3 regions of the Mycobacterium sp. 050128 genome follow, and region 3 is predicted to be linked to each of the others. Evidence: predicted binding sites of a transcription regulator. Region 3 holds the regulator's gene; each other region holds the start of a gene.
The links. Region 3 encodes LexA, which represses DNA repair genes until DNA is damaged. Its sites were predicted from a motif close to CGAACANNTGTTCG; they were not measured.

Region 1 (6,585 bases), on a different contig from region 3:
GTCGCGGGCGTTCATCAGCGTCCACGCCATGATCGCCGCGCCCTGGGAGAACACGACCGGCTTGCTGTGCCCGCTGTTGTAGACCTTGTTCACCGCCGCGGTGAACTCCTCGTTGAACTGCTTGCCGCTCACCGAGCCCGGGATGCTGTCCGCGACGTCGCCGTTGATCCAGTCCGCCGGCGCCAACATGTACGTCGTCGCCGCCATCGATTGAGGTTTGCCGTTGTACCAGCCGGCGTTGAGCGCCTGCACGCCGCTCAGGACCTCCACCTGCTTACCGAGTTCACCGGCCAGCGGCCCGGCGGTCTGCTGTGCCTCTGCCATCGCGGAGGCGTAGACGGCGTCGAAGTCGTTGCGACCGCTCTGGTGTGCCAGCTGTTGGGCCTGGCCCTTGCCCTCGGCGGTGAGACCGGGGCCGGGCGGATCGGTGTTGATGACGCCGTCGGCGTCGGCCTGGGTCTGGGCGTTTCGGATGAACGTCAACGTGATGGCGCGCGCCTGCGTCGACCCCCCGCAGGCACCGACGATGAGCGTTGCGGCGAGTACGGCCCCTGTTTTCCAGAAGGCCTTTCCGATCGTGCTGCGCGTGGCCATGTCGATAGCCTGCCCTGCCGACTGCCCCATGGGGAAGGGTTTGCAATGGTTGAGTGCGCAAAAGCGTGAATCTGGTAGTCGAGAGGAGACTCGCATGGCGATTGACCCGAGTGCTGTCGGTGCGGTGACCGAGCCACAGTTGTTCGACTGGACCGACCGCGACACCCTGCTCTACGCCCTCGGCGTCGGCGCGGGGCTCGACGACCTGTCGTTCACCACCGAGAACAGCCACGGGATCACCCAGCAGGTGCTGCCTACCTACGCGGTGATCTGCTGCCCGGCGTTCGGGGCGGCGGGCAAGATCGGAGATTTCAACTGGGCCATGCTGTTACACGGCTCGCAAGGGATCCGGCTGCACGCGCCGCTGCCCGCGGCGGGCAAGCTGTCCGTGGTCACCGAGGTGACCGACATTCAGGACAAGGGCGAGGGCAAGAACGCGGTCGTGATGCTGCGCGGCCGCGGCACCGACCCGGATTCTCAGCAGCTGATCGCCGAAACGTCGACCACCTTTGTGGTCCGCGGCGCGGGCGGTTTCGGTGGGCAACCGGGTCAGCGTCCCATCGCGCCGGAGTTCCCGGATCGCGAGCCCGACATCACGCTCGCCCTGCCCACCCGCGAGGACCAGGCGCTGATCTACCGGCTCTCCGGGGACCGCAACCCGCTGCACAGCGACCCGTGGTTCGCCCGGGAGTTGGCCGGTTTCCCGAAGCCGATCCTGCACGGGCTGTGCAGCTATGGGGTGGCGGGCCGCGCGCTGGTCGCCGAGCTCGGCGGCGGGCAGGCCGCGAACATCACCTCGATCGACTCACGCTTCAGCTCGCCGGTGTTTCCCGGCGAGACGTTGACCACGCTGATCTGGCGCACCGAGCCGGGCAAGGCGGTCTTTCGCACCACGGCTTCGGGTGCCGAGGGCGCCGAGGCGGGACGAGTCGTGCTCGACGACGGCGCGGTCGAATACACGCAGAGCTAGCGGGCGCCGGCCCACTGCCGCGCCAGGCGGTCGACGAAGTCGGCCACCGCGGCCGGGCTGTCCAGCGCGAACAGCGCGGCGGTGGCCCGGTCGCCGTCGTCGTTGTGCCGCACCAGGATTGGGATTCCGTCCGGGCGCACCGCGTCGAACGCGTCCTCGTCGGTGATGTCGTCGCCGAGGAAGATCGGTGTCACGCCTGCCGATCCGTCCAGGTGCTCGAGCACCCAGTGCAGTGTCTTCCCCTTGTCCCAGTCGATATCGGGGCGTAGCTCGATGACTTCGCGGCCGGTGGTCACCCGAAGCGCATCGCGCTGACCCGCGGCGCGTACCGCCGCCGTCACCTCGCCGACGCGGTCTCGCGCCGCGTTGCGATAGTGCACGGCAACGCCAAACCGCTTGTGCTCCACCCTGACCCCCGGAATCGACCCGAGTCGGTCGCGGAGCTGGGCGGCCGCGGCTTCCAGCACCGGTATGGCCGCGGCCGCGGCGTCGTTCTGGTGATGCGTGCCGTCGGGCGCGGTCAGTTCGAATCCGTGGCTGCCGGCGTACCAGAGACCGGGCAGGCCGACGCGTGCGGTGACGTCGGCGAGGTCGCGGCCGGACAGTATCGCGACCGGGCAGCGCGCGGCCAACCGCTGCAGCGCGTCGGCCGCACCGGCGACCAGCTGCGCCGCGTCCGGGTCGTTCACAATGTCCGACAGGGTGCCGTCGAAGTCGAAGAACACCGCCGGCCGCCGGGCGGGAAGGTCCTCGCTGAGGAGCTGCGACGCGTCGGGCAGCTGCGACATCCGCAGGTCTCCGGTGCGGACCGTGACATCACCCAGGCGATGGTCCTCGATCACCAAAGCGAACCCGGCGTCGCGCGCGGCCTTCGCCACCCCCTCGCTCGCCGCGACGACCACACTGCGGCCTGCCCGCACCTCCAGCCGGTCGGCGGTCGCGGCCGGGTCCTCGACGCCCAGGGCGACGCGCACCCCGGCCTCGCGCAGTTGCGACACCGGCGCGCGGTCGACGTCCCGCTCAAACAGCACCGCGTCGTGGCGGCGTGGGTCGATGGTGACCGATGGCTCCGACACTGACTCCGGTACTGGCACTGACCAACCCTCTCACGGTGATCAACGCCGCAGGGGTTGGGTCAGTGCCGCGCTCGCGCGGTCGGGTGGCTGGGGGGCACGCCACCCCGCAGCGCGCGGGCCCGGCGCTTACGGCGGTCCCTGGTGAACAGCAAGACGGAGTCTTGGCTGAGCGCCGTCAGGCGCGCCATCTCCCGTTCGATGCCGCTGGCGAGCTGCTGTAGTTCGGGGGCGGCGTCGTAATCGGCGGTGATCCCGAAGATCAGCTCGTCGCCGTAGCTCAGCACCGCGACTCCGCTGGACAGCTGCGACGCCGTCGGCGGGATCGGCAACAGGCGTTCCACGGTTGCGCCCATCAGCCCCAGCCGGTGCCGCGGCCCCGGCGCATTGGTGGCCAGCGTCACGATCCCAGGTTGTGGGAGCCGGCTCATGACCAATCGAACTGCTTTGGCGCACAAGGTAAATGGCACGGAACTTGTTGCCAGATCCACGATGCTGGTGTGCTGCCGGACTGGCGCGGGCTGGTTCAGGCTGCTGTGCACAATTCGCAGCCGCTGCACCGGATCGTCGTGCTCGACAGGCAGATACCGCTTCTCCGGGGTGCGCAACGAACCCGCGCGCGGTTGTTCGCCGCGGTGCAGCAGCACAGCCCGGAAGCCCTCGGTGATGGCGGCGAGCGCGACGTCGTTGGTGGTCACCCGGAACTTGCCGCAGACCGCGTCGACGGTGGCAAGGGGAACGCGCACCGTGCTGTAGCGCCGCATCGTGACCGCCGGGCCGGTCGACGATGCGCGGGCCGCCGACCAGACCGTCTCGGCCAGCGTGCTGGTGACGGTGGTCGCGGCGGACGAGGCTCGCCAGAGTGTCTCGGCCCAGCCCTGCTTGCGGACTGGCGTCGAATCATCATTGGGTGCACCGTGATTGGCGAACATCTCGCTGTCGGCGTCGTCGCAGAGCCTGGTGAGCAAGTGGGCCGCGGGCGTGGCGTCGGCGAGGTAGTGGTGGACCTTCATCAGGACCGCCCACTTGCCACGCAGCCCCTCGATGACCCAGCACTCCCACAGCGGGCGGTCCAATTCGAGCGGGCGTTCCAGGGCGTGCGCGATCGCGCGAGACAGGTCGGCTTCATCGCCGGGGCGGGGAACCGCGACCCGGCGCAGGTGATGGGCGAGGTCGAAACCCGGATCGTCGGTCCAGTGCTGGGCACCGCTGAACGGATGTGTCCGCAGCACCTGGGTGCATCGCGGTATCGACTGAATGCGTTCTGCCAGAAGCGCTTTGAGGCGTCCCAGGTTCGGCACCGCACCCTCGACAATGGCGACCGCGCCCGTCACCGTACTTGCCTGCCGGTCAGGGTCCGCCGCGGTGCGAAAGCCCGAATCCAATGTCGTGGTCAGCTGTCCCATTTTCAGTTCCCGCCCTAGTCGCCCGTACCAGTATCGTTCGCCGCGCCCCCGTCGCGGTAGATCCCAGTCCGTTAAGACTGTGTTTAGAAGTTGAAGACCCGTTTAACAACCGCTTTAACAACCCCGCACTAAATCGAACATGCGTTCGATAGACTGTGCGTGTGGGTTTCAGCAATGAGCCGCGGAGTTGGGCGGAACTGGAGCGGCTACTCGACGGCAAGCCGCGCCATGCCGGCGCGCCCACCCCATCCGGCCCGGCGGAAGAGGCTCCCTTCTCGCACAAGCGCCCGGCCTATCGGCCACCGGACGGGGGCCGGATGGCCCGCTCGTCGGTCGCCTACGCCGAGCTGCACGCGCATTCGGCGTACAGCTTTCTGGACGGCGCCAGCACGCCCGAGGAGTTGGTCGAGGAGGCCGCCCGGCTGGATCTGCGGTCGCTGGCGCTGACCGACCACAACGGTCTGTACGGGGCGGTGCGGTTCGCCGAAGCCGCCGCCGAACTAGACGTGCGCACCGTGTTCGGCGCCGAGCTGTCGCTGGGCGTTTCGTCGGTAGCCTCTTCGGTTTCGCAGGCCCGTACCGAGAATCCGGATCCACCCGGCCCGCATCTGCTGGTGCTGGCCCGCGGCCCGGAGGGCTACCGGCGGCTGTCGCGGCAGCTGGCCGCGGCGCATCTGGCGGGCGGTGAGAAGGGCAAGCTGTGCTTCGACATCGACACGCTGACCGAAGCCGCGGGCGGGCATTGGCACATCCTGACGGGATGCCGTAAAGGCCATGTCCGACAAGCGCTTTCCGATGGCGGGCCGGACGCCGCAGCGGAAGCGCTGGCCGGTCTGGTGGACCGGTTCGGCGCGCAGCGGGTCAGCGTCGAGTTGACCCATCATGGTCAGCCGCTCGACGACGAGCGCAACGCGACACTGGCAGCCCTGGCGCCGCGGTTCGGCGTCGGCCTCGTCGCCACCACCGGAGCACATTTCGCCCACCCGTCGCGCCGGCGGCTGGCCATGGCGATGGGCGCGATTCGGGCCCGGCAGTCACTGGAGTCGGCCGCCGGATGGCTGGCCCCGCTGGGGGGCTCACACCTACGGTCCGGCGAGGAGATGGCCCGGCTGTTCGCGCATGGGCCTTTTGGGGGCCCTGACGTGGTGAGCGCCGCGGCCGAACTCGGCGAGCAGTGCGCGTTCGGACTGGCATTGATCGCGCCGCAGCTGCCGCCGTTCGACGTGCCCGACGGGCACACCGAGGACAGCTGGTTGCGGCAGTTGGTGATGGCGGGCGCGCGTGACCGGTACGGGCTCCCCGATGGCGCGCCGCGAGCGTATGCGCAGATCGAACATGAGCTGAAAGTCATTACCCAGCTGAGGTTTCCGGGCTACTTCCTGGTGGTGCACGACATCGCCCGATTCTGCCGGTGCAACAACATCCTGTGCCAGGGCAGGGGATCGGCGGCCAACTCCGCGGTCTGTTACGCCCTGGGGGTCACCGCGGTCGATCCGGTGGCCAACGAGTTGTTGTTCGAGCGCTTCCTGTCGCCGGCCCGCGACGGGCCACCCGACATCGACATGGACATCGAGTCGGATCAGCGCGAGAAGGTCATCCAATACGTCTACGACAAATACGGCCGCGACTACGCCGCCCAGGTCGCCAACGTCATCACCTACCGGAGCAAGATCGCGGTGCGCGACATGGCCCGTGCCCTGGGTTATTCGCAAGGCCAGCAGGACGCGTGGAGCAAGCAGATCAGCCACTGGAACGGGCTGGCCGACGCCGCGGACGTCGAGGGCATCCCGCCACAGGTGATCGAACTGGCCAACCAGATCCGGAACCTGCCGCGGCACATGGGCATTCACTCCGGCGGCATGGTGATCTGCGACCGCCCGATCGCCGACGTGTGTCCGGTGGAGTGGGCGCGGATGGAGAATCGCAGCGTCCTGCAATGGGACAAGGACGACTGTGCGGCCATCGGTTTGGTGAAGTTCGACCTACTCGGGCTGGGCATGCTCTCGGCGCTGCACTACGCGAAAGACCTGGTGGCCGAACACAAAGGTGTCGAGGTCGACCTGGCCCGGCTCGACCTCACCGAGACGGCGGTGTACGAGATGCTGCAGCGTGCCGATTCCGTCGGGGTGTTCCAGGTGGAGTCGCGCGCGCAGATGGCCACCCTGCCCAGGCTCAAGCCCCGGGTGTTCTACGACCTGGTGGTCGAGGTCGCGTTGATCCGGCCCGGACCCATCCAGGGCGGGTCGGTGCATCCCTACATTCGGCGGCGCAACGGCATCGACCCGGTCGTCTACGACCACCCGTCCATGGAACCGGCATTGCGAAAGACGCTGGGAGTGCCGCTTTTCCAGGAGCAGTTGATGCAGCTCGCGGTCGACTGCGCCGGCTTCTCGGCCGCCGAGGCCGATCAGCTGCGCCGCGCCATGGGGTCCAAGCGTTCGACCGAGCGGATGCAACGGCTGCGTGGCAGGTTCTACGAGGGCATGCGCGAATTGCACGGCGCCACCGACGAGGTGATCGACCGGACCTACGAAAAGCTGGA
Region 2 (6,585 bases), 130 kb from region 3:
CGGCGGACAGGCCGCCGATGATGCCCAGCAGCGCCTCGACCGCGACGAAGACGATGCCCGCGTGCCTCAGCAGCGGCTTGACCATCAGCGCACCCACGCCCAGCGCGGCGATGTAGCCCGCGACGATCATTGAGGTGGCGACGATGCCGCCGCCGTTGAGGCTGGCGGACAGCGTCAGCAGGGCCAGTTCGTAGATGATGCCGCAGGCCGCACAGGCCGCGACCGCGGCGAGCAGCAGGGCGCGCCAGCGGGTCGACGGCTCCGCGGACCGTGCGGCTTCCTGGGTGGTGGTCATGACACCGCGGCGGCCGTCACTGCTCCGACGGCCAACAACATCAGCGCGACCGCGAACGACCCGGGATGCAGCTCGGGCTCGTCGATATGCTCGTGGAAACTGCCCGGAATCACCAGATGCAGTGTCAGCAAAGCAATTCCCAACAGGATCACACCCATGATCCCGTACACCGCCACGCCGACGAGTCCCTGACCCAATTGGCTGTAGCTGTTGACGATAGAGCTGACGATCACGGTGGTGAGGGAGACATACATCGCGCAGGCGACCACGACGGCGTTGGGGCGGCGATCGATGAACACCAGCTGGCGCAGCTTGCCCGGGGTCAACGCGTCGACCATGTAGAAGCCGACCAGCAGGACGGCCATGCCGACGACGAAGTACAACAGCGTCGCGACGACGCCCTTGAGGACGGGGTCGAGATCCACGTTTCCGATATCGAAGGCGAGGTACACGGTTGTCTCCTTTGCTATTTGGTTCCGCCCGGCCCGCCGGGGCTACCGCCGGAGCCGCTCGACGGGGACCCGGGACTGAACCCGGGGCCGAGGAAGATGTAGGAGCCGTGGCTGTATCCGGCACCGAGGCTTTCGACGCGAATGCTGCACGGGTGGTTGCCATCTGGGCCGACGGTCACGATGTTGTCGCTATAGCGCAGGTACTCGTTGTTGTCGTTGTCCGCACGCGCCTCGGGTTCCTGATAGTCGGCGAGCGCGTCGGCGACCTGATCGGGCGATCCGCTGCACAGGTACCGCGTTGCGTTGGCGTCGCGCGAGTACTCGCGGTAGTTGCTCGCGATATAGCCTGCAATGTCCTTCTGCAGCAAGATGATTCCGACCACCAATGACACCACCGCCGCCGCGGCCAGCCCGCCGGCAAGCCAGAACAGGTGTTTGCGGCTCACGGATGCCACCGGCTCGCAGTGTGGACCACCACGCCGCCGGACACCAGGGGTCGCTGCGGGTACAGGTGCCACGTCTGCCAGCGCCAGCCGGTGCCGTCGGGTTCGGCGGCCAACACGGTGAGTGCGGCGTCATCGCCGGGGAAAGTGCCGCCGAGCCAAGCGGTTTCGGCTCGGCATCGGTCACGCAGCTTGCGCGCCAATTGGCGAAACGTCGCTTCGTCGTGCGTAGTGGTGCGCGATTCCAGCGCATAACCGGAGGCTTCGGCGCGCTGCGGCAGCGTGCCGGCCTCGCTGTCGGCGGTGCAGGACACCTGCTCGGAGAAGGTGGCCGCGGCGTGCTCGATCGTGACGAGATGCGAGGCGCCGAGCACCGCGAGCCGCAGCGCGCCGCCGTCGGGATGTCGCAGCGAATGGCTGGCCAGCAGCGGGGGTTCGGGCGCGTTGAGGGCAAGCCGCAGCCTGCTCCCGGACACGTCGGCCGGAGCTACGGCGAGCTGATAGAGCGGCACCGCGGGCCCTACGGGCTACCCGGCGGGGGCGCCGGGTAGACGGTGAGCTCGCCCGGCGACACCGGCTTGCCCATCGAGATCTCCCAGGGCGTACCGGGTGCCCAGCGCTCGAAGGACAGCAGCGCGGTCTGGTCGGCGTTGGCGCAGTCGACGAACTCCATCTCGCCGCCGGCGGGCAGACCGGTCGTGCCCTCGGTCGTGTACGAGGCGCGACCGCGCTCCGTCTCGTGAAACGCCATCCCGTCGACCAGGTACTGATCTCCGGGCTGCAACGTGATGTCCTTGCGGGTGACCCACATGACGAGCTCGAGGCGTCCGTCGTCGGATTCGACGGCGAACCAGGTCGGCAGGTCAGCGCCCTCCAGCAGGTGCTCCCACCACACGAACGGCCCCTCGCGAAACGTCACCGACCCGCGGACCACGTAGTCGATGCCGCCATAGCTGACGATGGCGCCGGGCCCGAGCTGTCGGGGCCCGAACTGCGGCATCGCGTCGAACGACAGCGGATCACGGCGCCCACGCGGCTGACCCGCTGCCTTGGGGCGCCGCAAAGCGACGACAAGCACGACGATGGACGCGATGAACAGCACCGCGGCCAGCACCACCAGCACTGTTCCCACGCAAACCCTCCCGTCGCCGCAGCGGTGGAGCGAACGTGGGCTTAAGTTAACAGCTTTTGCCGGCTCCCGGGCCGCGTGTCCTATGCGGCGCGGTGGGAACCGACCGCTAGGCTATCGAACAGCTGTTCGGGCACAGTATTTTCACACGGTGGAAGTTGGAGCATGCCATGCGCGTGATGGGCGTCGACCCCGGACTGACCCGATGCGGGCTGTCCGTGGTCGAAAGCGGGCGCGGCCGAAACATCGTCGCGCTGGATGTCGACGTGGTCCGTACCGCGTCGGATGCCGCGCTGCCCAAAAGGCTGCTGGCCATCAGCGACGCCGTCGAGCATTGGCTGGATACGCATCACCCCGACGTCATCGCGATCGAGCGGGTGTTCGCCCAGCACAATGTGTCGACCGTGATGGGCACCGCGCAGGCCGGTGGCGTGATCGCGCTCGCGGCGGCCAAACGCGATATCGACGTGCACTTCCATACGCCTAGCGAGGTGAAGGCCGCGGTCACCGGCAACGGCACCGCCGACAAGGCTCAGGTCACCGCGATGGTCACCAGAATCCTTGCGCTGCAAGCTAAACCGACGCCGGCCGACGCGGCCGACGCGCTGGCACTGGCCATCTGCCATTGCTGGAGAGCGCCGATGCTGGCCCGGATGGCGGCGGCCGAGGCGATGGCCGCCGAGGCACGCCAGGCCTACCGCGCCAAGTTGGCCGCCAAGGCCAAGGCCGCCAGGGCGGGGGCGGCCCGATGATCGCCTCGGTGCGCGGTGAGGTGCTCGAGGTGGCACTCGATCATGTGGTGATCGAGGCCGCGGGTGTCGGTTACCGGGTGAACGCGACGCCGTCGACGCTGGCCACGCTGCGGCACGGCAGCGAAGCCCGCCTGATCACCGCGATGATCGTTCGCGAGGATTCGCAGACGCTGTACGGGTTCGTCGACAACGAGACCCGCGACCTGTTCCTGACGCTGCTGTCGGTGTCCGGCGTCGGGCCGCGGCTGGCGATGGCGACCCTGGCCGTGCACGATGCCGCGGCGCTGCGCCAGGCGCTCTCCGACGGCGACGTCGCCGCGCTGACCCGGGTGCCCGGCATCGGCAAGCGCGGCGCCGAGCGCATGGTTCTCGAGTTGCGCGACAAGATCCATGCCGCCGGTACGCCCGCGGCGGTACCGGCGGGCGCGGGTCTCAATGGCCACGCGGTGCGGGGCCCGGTGGTCGAGGCGCTGATCGGCCTGGGCTTCGCGGTCAAGCAGGCCGAGGATGCCACCGACAGCGTGTTGGCGGCCAGTCGCGAAAAAGGCGAGCAGGCAACGACTTCCGACGCGTTGCGGGCCGCGCTGTCGTTGCTGGGTAAGGCCAAATGAGCGACGAGGATTCCGAGAACTACGCGGATCGCGACCTGTCTCCGACGCTGACCGTCGGAGAGGGCGACATCGACGTCAGCCTGCGGCCCCGCTCGCTACGCGAGTTCATCGGCCAGTCCCGGGTCCGCGAACAGCTGCAGCTGGTCCTCGAGGGAGCCAAAAACCGGGGCGGCACACCGGATCACATTCTGCTGTCCGGCCCGCCGGGGTTGGGTAAGACGTCGCTGGCGATGATCATCGCCGCCGAGCTCGGGTCCTCGCTGCGGGTGACCTCGGGCCCGGCCCTGGAGCGCGCCGGCGACCTGGCCGCGATGCTGTCGAATCTGGTCGAGCACGACGTCTTGTTCATCGACGAGATTCATCGCATCGCGCGGCCGGCCGAGGAGATGCTCTACCTCGCGATGGAGGACTTCCGCGTCGACGTCGTGGTGGGCAAAGGGCCTGGGGCGACATCGATTCCGCTGGAGGTGGCGCCGTTCACGCTGGTCGGCGCGACCACCAGGTCCGGCGCGCTGACCGGTCCACTGCGGGACCGCTTCGGTTTCACCGCGCACATGGATTTCTACGAGCCGGCCGATCTGGAGCGGGTGCTGGCCCGTTCGGCCGGGATCCTCGGCATCGAGCTGGGCGCCGAAGCCGGTGCCGAGATCGCCCGACGATCGCGCGGCACGCCACGGATCGCCAACCGCCTGCTGCGCCGGGTCCGGGACTTCGCCGAGGTGCGCGCCGACGGGGTGATCACCCGCGACGTCGCCAAGTCCGCGCTGGAGGTCTACGACGTCGACGAGCTCGGGCTCGACCGGCTGGACCGGGCGGTGCTGTCGGCGCTGACCCGCAGCTTCGGCGGCGGCCCGGTCGGGGTTTCGACGCTCGCGGTGGCGGTCGGGGAAGAGGCGACCACCGTCGAGGAGGTGTGCGAGCCGTTCCTGGTGCGCGCCGGGATGGTCGCGCGGACACCGCGCGGCCGGGTGGCCACCGCGCAAGCCTGGACCCATCTGGGTATGACACCGCCGGCCGGGGTCTTGCAACCGGGGCTGTTCGAGTAGGAGCGATCGCGAGCGCGGCCTGCCGGCGAGAGGGTCGCGACCGTCAGCATAGGAGGCGTCATGATCACCGCCGGACTGGCATTCGCCGCGCTCGCGGCGTTGTTGCACGTCTACATCTTCACGATGGAGTCGCTGACCTGGACCTCGGCCCGGACCCGCGCGACCTTCGGTACGACGCCCGAGGAGGCCGAGACCACCAAGCTGCTGGCCTTCAATCAGGGCTTCTACAACCTTTTCCTGGCGATCGTCGCCGGCATCGGGATCGCGGAGATCGCGATGGGACACCGGGCGGTGGGGGCCGCGCTCGTCTTCGCCGGGATCGGATCCATGGCCGCGGCCGCGGTCGTCCTGGTGGTGTCGGCGCCCGACAAGGCCAGGGCCGCCGTGACGCAGGGCGTTTTCCCGTTGATCTCGATCGTGCTGCTGGTACTCGGCCTGGCTTCGTAACACAAGAAACACCGGGCACGGCCTGACCTCTGGTGGGGGCGACCAGAGGTTATAACCGTGAACCGCAGGGTACCCACGCGATGCTGAAGTAGTCCGGCGTCAATAGGGGGATGTAATGAAGTACGCACAAGACGGCCATCCGGGCAGGCTGTGGATGCCACGCTCGCGCGGGGCGGTTTGTGGGTTGATCCTGATTGTTCTGGGTGCTTGGGGGGCGTTGATACCGTTCGTCGGTCCGCACTTCAATTTCGCCTACACACCCGACAGAGAGTGGGCGTGGAGCACGGCTCGCGGCTGGCTCGAGGTGTTGCCCGGCGGCGTCACCGCGCTCGGCGGCTTGCTGCTCGTATTTTCCGGGAACCGGGCCACCGCGATCGTGGGCGGCTGGCTGGCCGTGCTGGCCGGCGCCTGGTTCGTGATCGGCAGCGAGGTCGCTCCGATGCTCGGTATCGGATCTGCCGGAGATCCGATCGCCGCAACGGACCGCAAGCGCGCCGCGCTGGAGATTTCGTACTTCTCCGGCCTGGGCGCCTTGATCGTCTTCGTGGGCGGCATCGCGCTGGCGCGCCTGGCGGTGCGACTGGCCAGTGACATCGAAGCCCTCGCCCGGGTGCGTTCGGCGGCGCCGGTGGCCGGCGAGCCCGTCTACATGTCGGGGTTGGAAGAGCCGCACCGTAAGGTGGAGCCGGACGCCCTGACCACCCCGCGGGTGGAGTCGCCCGAGGGCTCGAAGACCGGCGGATGGCGCAGGCAACGCGCCGGCGCCGCGCCCGCAGCCGGCGCGAATTACCTGCGCTGGCCGCATCCTCAGAGCTAAGGCATCGCGCACAACCGACCGCCGGCCCGTAACGGGCTGGCGGTCGGTTGATGTGGCGTTTAGAGCAGGCCGAGCAGGCGCAGGTCGCTGATGTACTTGGCGATGATCGGCGCGCCGATGTGCGGAATGTCTTTGTCGGGGCCAATTTTGGCGTCCTGGACGGCCGCACGGAACCGGTCGGTCGGTGCCATCGACCCACGAATCGGGTGCTCCGGCTTCTGGTAGTTGTGCAGCAGCGGCAACAGCGAAGCGTTGCGCTGCTTTTCGGGCAGGCCACGCAGGGCGGTCTCGAACCGCGCCAGCCAGTCGCCGTAATCGTCGATCCGCTGGATCGCGTTGCCGGCACCCTCGGTTGGGGAGATCAGCCAGTCGACGAACTCGTCCATCCCGATGCCGTCGTCGTACGGGTTCATCACGTGGTAGGTCTGGAAGCTCGCCTTACCGTCCAGGTTCTGCGCACCCAGCGTCGAGATGGCTTCGGCGATGAACTCCACGGGCAGGCCGTCGTAGTGCGCCCGCTGCCGGTTGCCGTCGGTGTCGCGCTCGTAGAACGAGCCCGGCGCGATTCCGGTGGCCACCAGGCTCAGCATCGT
Region 3 (6,585 bases):
ACCGCGCGCAGGGGCCGCAGGGTACGGGCATGGCCATACAAAGGGGCATATCCGTCGGCTGGGAGGCTTGGTGAACGGGAAGAGAGGTCACGTGCGCAGGCTCGCTGGTCGGGCGCTCGTCAGCGTGGCGACCACAGCGTTGGCCATCGTGCTGTTGGCACCTACCGTTTCAGCGTCTCCGATCGGTGACGCCGAAGCCGCCATCATGGCCGAGTGGACCAAGGCCGGCGGCGACACCTCTCCGCTCGGCCCCCGCAAGGGCGACGTCTACCCGGTTGCCGACGGCTTCGCGTGCGACTTTGACGGCGGCAAATTCTTCTTCACCACGGCCACCGGAGCGAAATTCATCTACGGCCCGATCCTGGAAAAGTACGACATGCTGGGCGGTGCGGCCGGTGGCGATCTGGGCTTTCCGACCATCAACGAGGTGCCCGGTCTGGCGGGCCCGGACAGTCGAGTGGCGACGTTCTCGGCCAGCGACAAGCCGGTGATCTATTGGACGCCCGATCACGGCGCGTTCGTCGTGCGCGGCGCCCTGAACGCCGCCTGGGACAAACTCGGCAGCTCCGGCGGCGTCCTCGGCGCCCCGGTCGGGGATGAGACCTACGACGGCGAAGTGTCCTCGCAGAAGTTCAGCGGCGGCCAGATCTCCTGGAACCGCAAAACCAAGGAATTCACCACCGAGCCGGCGAATCTGGCCGAGCAGCTCAAGGGCTTGCAGGTAGCGATCGATCCCACCGCGGCCATCAACATGGCCTGGCGCGCGGCCGGCGGAGTCAACGGTCCGCTGGGCGCCAAGCAGGGCGGTCCGAATCCCATCGGCGGTGACGGCATCGTCCAGAACTTCGCCGGCGGCAAGGTGTTCTTCAGCCCGGCTACGGGTGCGAGCGCCCTCGAAAGCGACATCCTGGCGAAGTACGAGTCGGTCGGTGGCCCGGTCAGTAGCGACCTGGGTTTCCCGACCGCTAACGAGTCCGACGGCGGCGTCAGCCCCAACAGCCGGATCGCCACCTTCTCCGGGGCCGACAAGCCCGTCATCTTCTGGACCTCCGACCACGGCGCCTTCGTCGTGCGCGGGGCCATGAAGGCCGCCTGGGACAAGTTGCGTGGTCCCACCGGGAAGCTGGGCGCGCCGGTCGGTGATCAGACCGTCGACGGCGACGTGATCTCGCAGAAGTTCACCGGCGGCAAGATCTCGTGGAACCGCGCGAAGAACACCTTCGCCACGGACCCGGCCAACCTGGCTCCGCTGTTGTCGGGCCTACAGGTGTCGGGGCAGAACCAGCCGAGCGGTTCGGCGCTGCCTGCGCACGCCAAGAATTGGTTCAGCTGGAGCTGGTGGTACCTGTTCGCGCTGGTTCCGCTGCTGGTTCTGGTGCTGCTGGCGGTGTTCGTGGCGTTGCGGTGGCGCCGGCACCGCGCCGGTCGCAACAGCGCACCCTACGACCTGGAGCGCGACGTCGACGTCGGCGGCTACGAGGACGCGGGCGAGCCGCGCTGGGGTCCCGACTACACCGACGCATCCAGCGAGCACATGTCGTTCACCGAACCGCACGAACCGGATCACCGCGACGACGACGAACACGCGCTGCTGGCCAGGTGGCCGCACTCACCGGAAACGGCCGAAATGGACGAAGACGGTGGGTATGACGAGCCGTCGCATCCCTTGACCGAGGAGGAATGGGATGAGTTAGCGGTCGACGAGCGGGATCCCGACTCGGTCGACACCGATTCCATCCCGGTCGTGTCGGCCGACGATCTGTTCGACGCCGGCTACGGCGATGAGCTGCCGGAAGCCGGCTATCCGGATAGGCCCGACGTACCGGAGAGCGCGTACCCGGACGTCGCGGACGACGAGTACGCGGACGCGGCCGGTCCGGAGGGCGCCTATCCGCTTGAAAGCGCCTATCCGGAGGCCGGCTATCCCGAACTCGCCGACGAGGAAGCCGCTTACCCCGAGGCGGGCTACCCGGGCGCCGACGAGGAAGAGGCCGCCTATCCCGACGTCGCCGTCCCGCACACCCCGCCGGGCGCAGTGCATCCCGATGCTGCCTATCCCGCAGAAGAGCCGGCGACCGCGTATCCCGACGTCGCGGTCCCGCACACGCCGCCGGATCTTGCCGGCGCCGGCGGTGCCGCCTCCGGTGCTGCCGCGTCCGGTGCTGCCGCTGCCGGTGGGGCAGCTGCGGGTGGGCCCGCAGCCAGCCTTGCGGCGGCGCTCGGGGCCGCGTCCGGCCTCGCGCCGAGAGCCGGGCGCCACGCAGCCGCGGACGCCGACGAAGAGGACTTCGCGCCGGCCGCGGCGATCGGGGCAATAGGTCCGGCCGGGCGCCCGACGATCCATCTGCCGTTGGACGACCCGTATCAGATACCCGACGGCTACCCGATCAAGGCGAGTGCCCGATTCGGCCTGTACTACACGCCGGGTAGCGAGCTCTACCACGACACCCTGGCCGAGATCTGGTTCACCAGCGAGGAAGTCGCGCTGATCAACGGGTTCGTGAAGGCCGACTGACAAGCCGGACGTCCCGGCGCTATACCTTGCGGATCACCGTGACGACCTTGCCGAGCACGGTCGCGTCATTGCCGGGAATGGGATCGAACGCCGGGTTGTGTGGCATCAGCCAGACCTGACCGCCCGCGCGCTTGAACGTCTTGACGGTGGCCTCGCCGTCGAGCATGGCGGCGACGATGTCGCCGTTGTCGGCGACGTTCTGCTGCCGGATCACCACCCAGTCGCCGTCGCAGATCGCGGCATCGACCATGGAGTCGCCGACCACCTTGAGTAAAAACAGCGTGCCCTCGCCGACCAGCTCGCGGGGGAGCGGGAAGACGTCCTCGACGGCTTGCTCGGCCAGGATCGGTCCACCGGCCGCGATGCGCCCGAGCACGGGCACGAAGGTCGGTTCCGGCAATGCGTCGGACCCGGCGACCTCGGTGGCGGGCGCGGCCGCGACCACATCGTCGGCGCCGCGGACGTCGACCGCCCGGGGGCGGTTCGGGTCCCGGCGCAGGAATCCCTTGCGTTCGAGGGTGCGCAGTTGATGAGCCACCGAAGAGGTCGACGTCAGGCCGACCGCGTCGCCGATCTCCCTGATGCTCGGCGGGTAGCCACGGGTGGTCACCGACTCCCGGATGACATTCAAGATGGTGCGTTGCCGCTGGGTAAGCGATGAATCCACGGAATGCAGGCGGCCGCTTGGACCGGTCGCCGAGGTGTCGTTGCTGTCGCTCATGGCACTGAATGTAGTCTCCCCGCACCGAGGAATCAAACATGTGTTCGACTGGCGTGTCATGGCATGCACATGGTGGCTAAAGGCCCTAGAACGGCTGAATCACACGTGTGTAACTTTTGCGTAGACCGGGTACCTGTGCTGCATGGCAGGAATGGCGACCGGCAGAAGTTGTCGGTGGCGTGGTCTAGCGTTTTGCTCGTGCGACACGCTTCGCTCAAATGTTCGTATTTCGAACACACGAGCGATAGTGTCGAACACACGAGCGAGGATTTAGACGACCGGAGGAACGCACCATGACGCTCATGCACACAGTCTCACCGCGGATCAGCAACATGCGGCGCCCCACCGATGGGCTGGTCGCACGGCCTCGCTATGACGTCGCACGGCCTCGCTACGAGCAGGAGCGCGTGCTGCGGCGCCGGTCCGTGCCGGCCCGGCCGGCCGGAGCGCCGATGCGCTACCGCGGTACCGGTGTGTCGATGTCGCAAGCACCGCATCGTCGCCGCCCGGTCACGCTGGGGACGACGGTGGGTCTGGCCCTGATGGCCGGAGTCATCACGCTCTGGCTGGGACTGGTCGCCAATCTCGGTCAGATCGCCAACGGCGACTCCGGCGCCGCGGCCGCTCCCGTTCCGGACCGGCTGTCGGTCGTGCAGGTCGAGCCGGGCGAATCCCTTCAGGATGTGGCGCACCGGGTCGCGCCGGAAGCGCCGGCCCGCCAGGTCGCCGACCGCATCCGCGAACTCAACAACCTGAGCTCTCCGGCGCTGGCCGCCGGCCAGACCCTGATCGCGCCGGTCGGCTGACCGCAGCCGCGTATCGCGAAAGCCGCTCTACGCCAAGGCTCCTCGGTTCTCCCGTCGGTGACGGCGCACGCGTCGTGGCAACGTTGGCCCGCCCGGGGGAGGGCACGGGTACGCTCGGAGTGTTCTTCCGAGACGCCGGCCCAGCGAAGGAGCGGTCATGCATTGCCCGTTCTGCCGCCATCCCGACTCCCGGGTGATCGACTCCCGGGAAACCGATGAAGGCCAAGCCATTCGGCGCCGCCGATCCTGCCCGGAGTGCGGGCGACGATTCACCACCGTAGAGACTGCGGTCTTGGCCGTCGTGAAACGCAGCGGTGTCACCGAGCCGTTCAGCCGCGAAAAGGTCATCAAAGGCGTCCGCCGCGCCTGCCAGGGCCGCCAGGTGGACGAGGACGCGCTGAATCTGCTGGCCCAGCAGGTCGAAGACACCGTGCGTGCCGCCGGCTCGCCGGAGATTCCCAGTCACGAAGTCGGCCTGGCGATCCTCGGCCCATTGCGTGACCTGGACGAGGTGGCCTATCTGCGCTTCGCCTCGGTATACCGGTCCTTTTCGTCGGCCGACGATTTCGAGCGCGAGATCGCCGCGCTTCGCAAGCACCGCAAAGTATCGACACCGAGCTGACCCCGATGTCTCCGGACGTGCATCCCGATCTCGAGGCGCTCGCGCCGCTGCTCGGCACCTGGGCCGGCCGCGGTTCGGGCGAATACCCGACGATCCAGCCCTTCGAGTATCTCGAAGAAATCGTGTTTTCCCATGTGGGCAAACCGTTTCTGGCCTACGCGCAAAAGACCAAAGGTGCCGCCGACGGCAAGCCGATGCATGCCGAGACCGGCTACCTTCGGGTGCCGCAGCCCGGTCACGTCGAGATGGTGCTGGCCCACCCCAGCGGCGTGACCGAAATCGAGGTCGGGACCTACCGGGTGATCGGCGGCGTCATCGAAATCGAGTTGGCCACCACGTCGGTCGGATTGACCCCGACCGCCAAAGAGGTTTCCGCGCTTGGTCGGACCTTGCGGATCGACGGCGACCAGCTGTCCTACTCGGTGCGGATGGGTGCGGTCGGGCAACCCCTGCAGCATCATCTGTCCGCGCAGCTGCAGCGCAAGCCCTGAATCTCAGTCGAGTTGTGTCATACCATCGTTGACGACGCGGCCGGCGACGCGAGCCCAGCCCCCGGGGCTCCACCCGGTTTCCAGCATCGATCCCTGGCCCTGGACGATGCTCAGGTCGCGGCGGAGATGGTCGGTGATCCGCATGGCCGCCGAGCCGGTCGCTTCGTCTTCTGGCACACCGAGATTCGCGACGAACATCCGGGAACGCAGTGCCCCGGCGCACTGATCGATCCAGGCCCACAGGTAATGGGCGGTGTCGTCGGGAAACTCGCTGGGGTCGGCCGCGAGAACCTGGTCAACGGACTCGAATTCGTGAAAGAGCAACTCCGGGCCCCATTCCGGGCGGGCCCGCACACCCACCAGGTCGCCCTCGTAGTGCACCTGCACGATGCCGGCCGGCACCGCAAGCGCGTTGATCGGCATACCGCTCGCGCGCAGCCACCACGACGCGCCGACGGTCGGGTGCCCGGCGAACGGAATCTCGGTGCGTGGCGTGTAGATCGTGGCATGCGCGGTGGTTGCTCCGGCAGCCGGTAGATCGATGAATACCGTTTCGCTGTAACCCAATTGGGTGGCCAGCTGCTGGCGATCGGCGGGTGGGACCTGACTGGCGTCGACGACGCCCAACGGATTGCCGAAGTTGCCGTCGCGGTCGGTGAAGACGCGCAACACCGTCACGTCGATGCCCATGGCCCGACTGTACGGGCCGGGTCAAACGAATTGTCTAAGTCGCGCTGCGCTCGTCGGAACCCATCGCGTTGAGCACAGCGACGCGAGTGTCGGCCGGGCCGGTGACGGTGCGTTCGCCGCTGCCGGTGCGCAGCAGCTGGCGTAGCGCGGCTTGGTCGTATTCGGCGGGCGCGGTGGTGTCGATGAAGCGCTGGACGACGTCGATGAAACGGGCCGGGTCTTCGTGGAACGGAAAGTGGCCGGAGCCCTGGAAGATCTCCAGGCGCGAGCCGGGCATCGCGGCGTGTGCCATCCAGGCATGGCGGACGGGGACCACCACATCCTTGGTGCCCCAGACGATCTGCACGGGGATGGCCTCGGTCAAATAACATCGGTCCAGGAACGTGACGATCTGCCCCCGCCAGTCCACCACGGCCCGCAGTGTCCGGCTGAAGGCCGATGAGGCCGTCGGCTCCGGCAAGTCGTCCAGAATGCGTAACACGTTCGGGAGATCGCGGCCCAAGCCGGTCGATCCGATCGCCAGGCCCGCGAGCCGCCCCGCCACCTGGACGGCCGGTAATACCAGGGGCAGCCGCAGCAGCGCCAGTGCCTCCGTCCCGATCGGCAGCGAGGCCAACCGGAAGGCGACGTTGACGTCCTTGGTGACACCACCCGCTGCGACCAGGATGAGCCGCTCGACCAAATGTGGGAACTGGTAAGCGAATTGCATCGCCACCCCGCCACCGAGGGAGTGACCGACG

Region 1: a site for LexA is predicted at 4,178-4,191, ahead of SKC41_RS01900 (error-prone DNA polymerase). Genes of this name have one in related genera too.
Region 2: a site for LexA is predicted at 2,438-2,451, ahead of ruvC (crossover junction endodeoxyribonuclease RuvC). Genes of this name have one in related genera too.

Annotation. Positions count from the first base shown of each region.
Region 1 covers NZ_JAZGLW010000001.1:392,887-399,471, reverse strand. Annotated here, with positions in the region: gene SKC41_RS01920 (histidine phosphatase family protein) at 1-594, opposite strand, end outside; gene SKC41_RS01915 (MaoC family dehydratase) at 689-1,564, shown strand; gene otsB (trehalose-phosphatase) at 1,561-2,640, opposite strand; gene SKC41_RS01905 (wax ester/triacylglycerol synthase domain-containing protein) at 2,700-4,043, opposite strand; gene SKC41_RS01900 (error-prone DNA polymerase) at 4,205-6,585, shown strand, end outside.
Region 2 covers NZ_JAZGLW010000004.1:385,216-391,800, forward strand. Annotated here, with positions in the region: gene SKC41_RS25315 (polyamine aminopropyltransferase) at 1-295, opposite strand, end outside; gene SKC41_RS25320 (DUF350 domain-containing protein) at 292-747, opposite strand; gene SKC41_RS25325 (DUF4247 domain-containing protein) at 762-1,193, opposite strand; gene SKC41_RS25330 (DUF2617 family protein) at 1,190-1,702, opposite strand; gene SKC41_RS25335 (DUF4178 domain-containing protein) at 1,711-2,322, opposite strand; gene ruvC (crossover junction endodeoxyribonuclease RuvC) at 2,490-3,071, shown strand; gene ruvA (Holliday junction branch migration protein RuvA) at 3,068-3,682, shown strand; gene ruvB (Holliday junction branch migration DNA helicase RuvB) at 3,679-4,728, shown strand; gene SKC41_RS25355 (DUF1304 domain-containing protein) at 4,789-5,175, shown strand; gene SKC41_RS25360 (hypothetical protein) at 5,291-5,992, shown strand; gene car (carboxylic acid reductase) at 6,052-6,585, opposite strand, start outside.
Region 3 covers NZ_JAZGLW010000004.1:254,492-261,076, forward strand. Annotated here, with positions in the region: gene SKC41_RS24590 (sunset domain-containing protein) at 71-2,515, shown strand; gene lexA (transcriptional repressor LexA) at 2,535-3,236, opposite strand; gene SKC41_RS24600 (LysM peptidoglycan-binding domain-containing protein) at 3,530-4,042, shown strand; gene nrdR (transcriptional regulator NrdR) at 4,200-4,664, shown strand; gene SKC41_RS24610 (peroxynitrite isomerase) at 4,670-5,155, shown strand; gene SKC41_RS24615 (PhzF family phenazine biosynthesis protein) at 5,159-5,845, opposite strand; gene SKC41_RS24620 (alpha/beta fold hydrolase) at 5,880-6,585, opposite strand, start outside.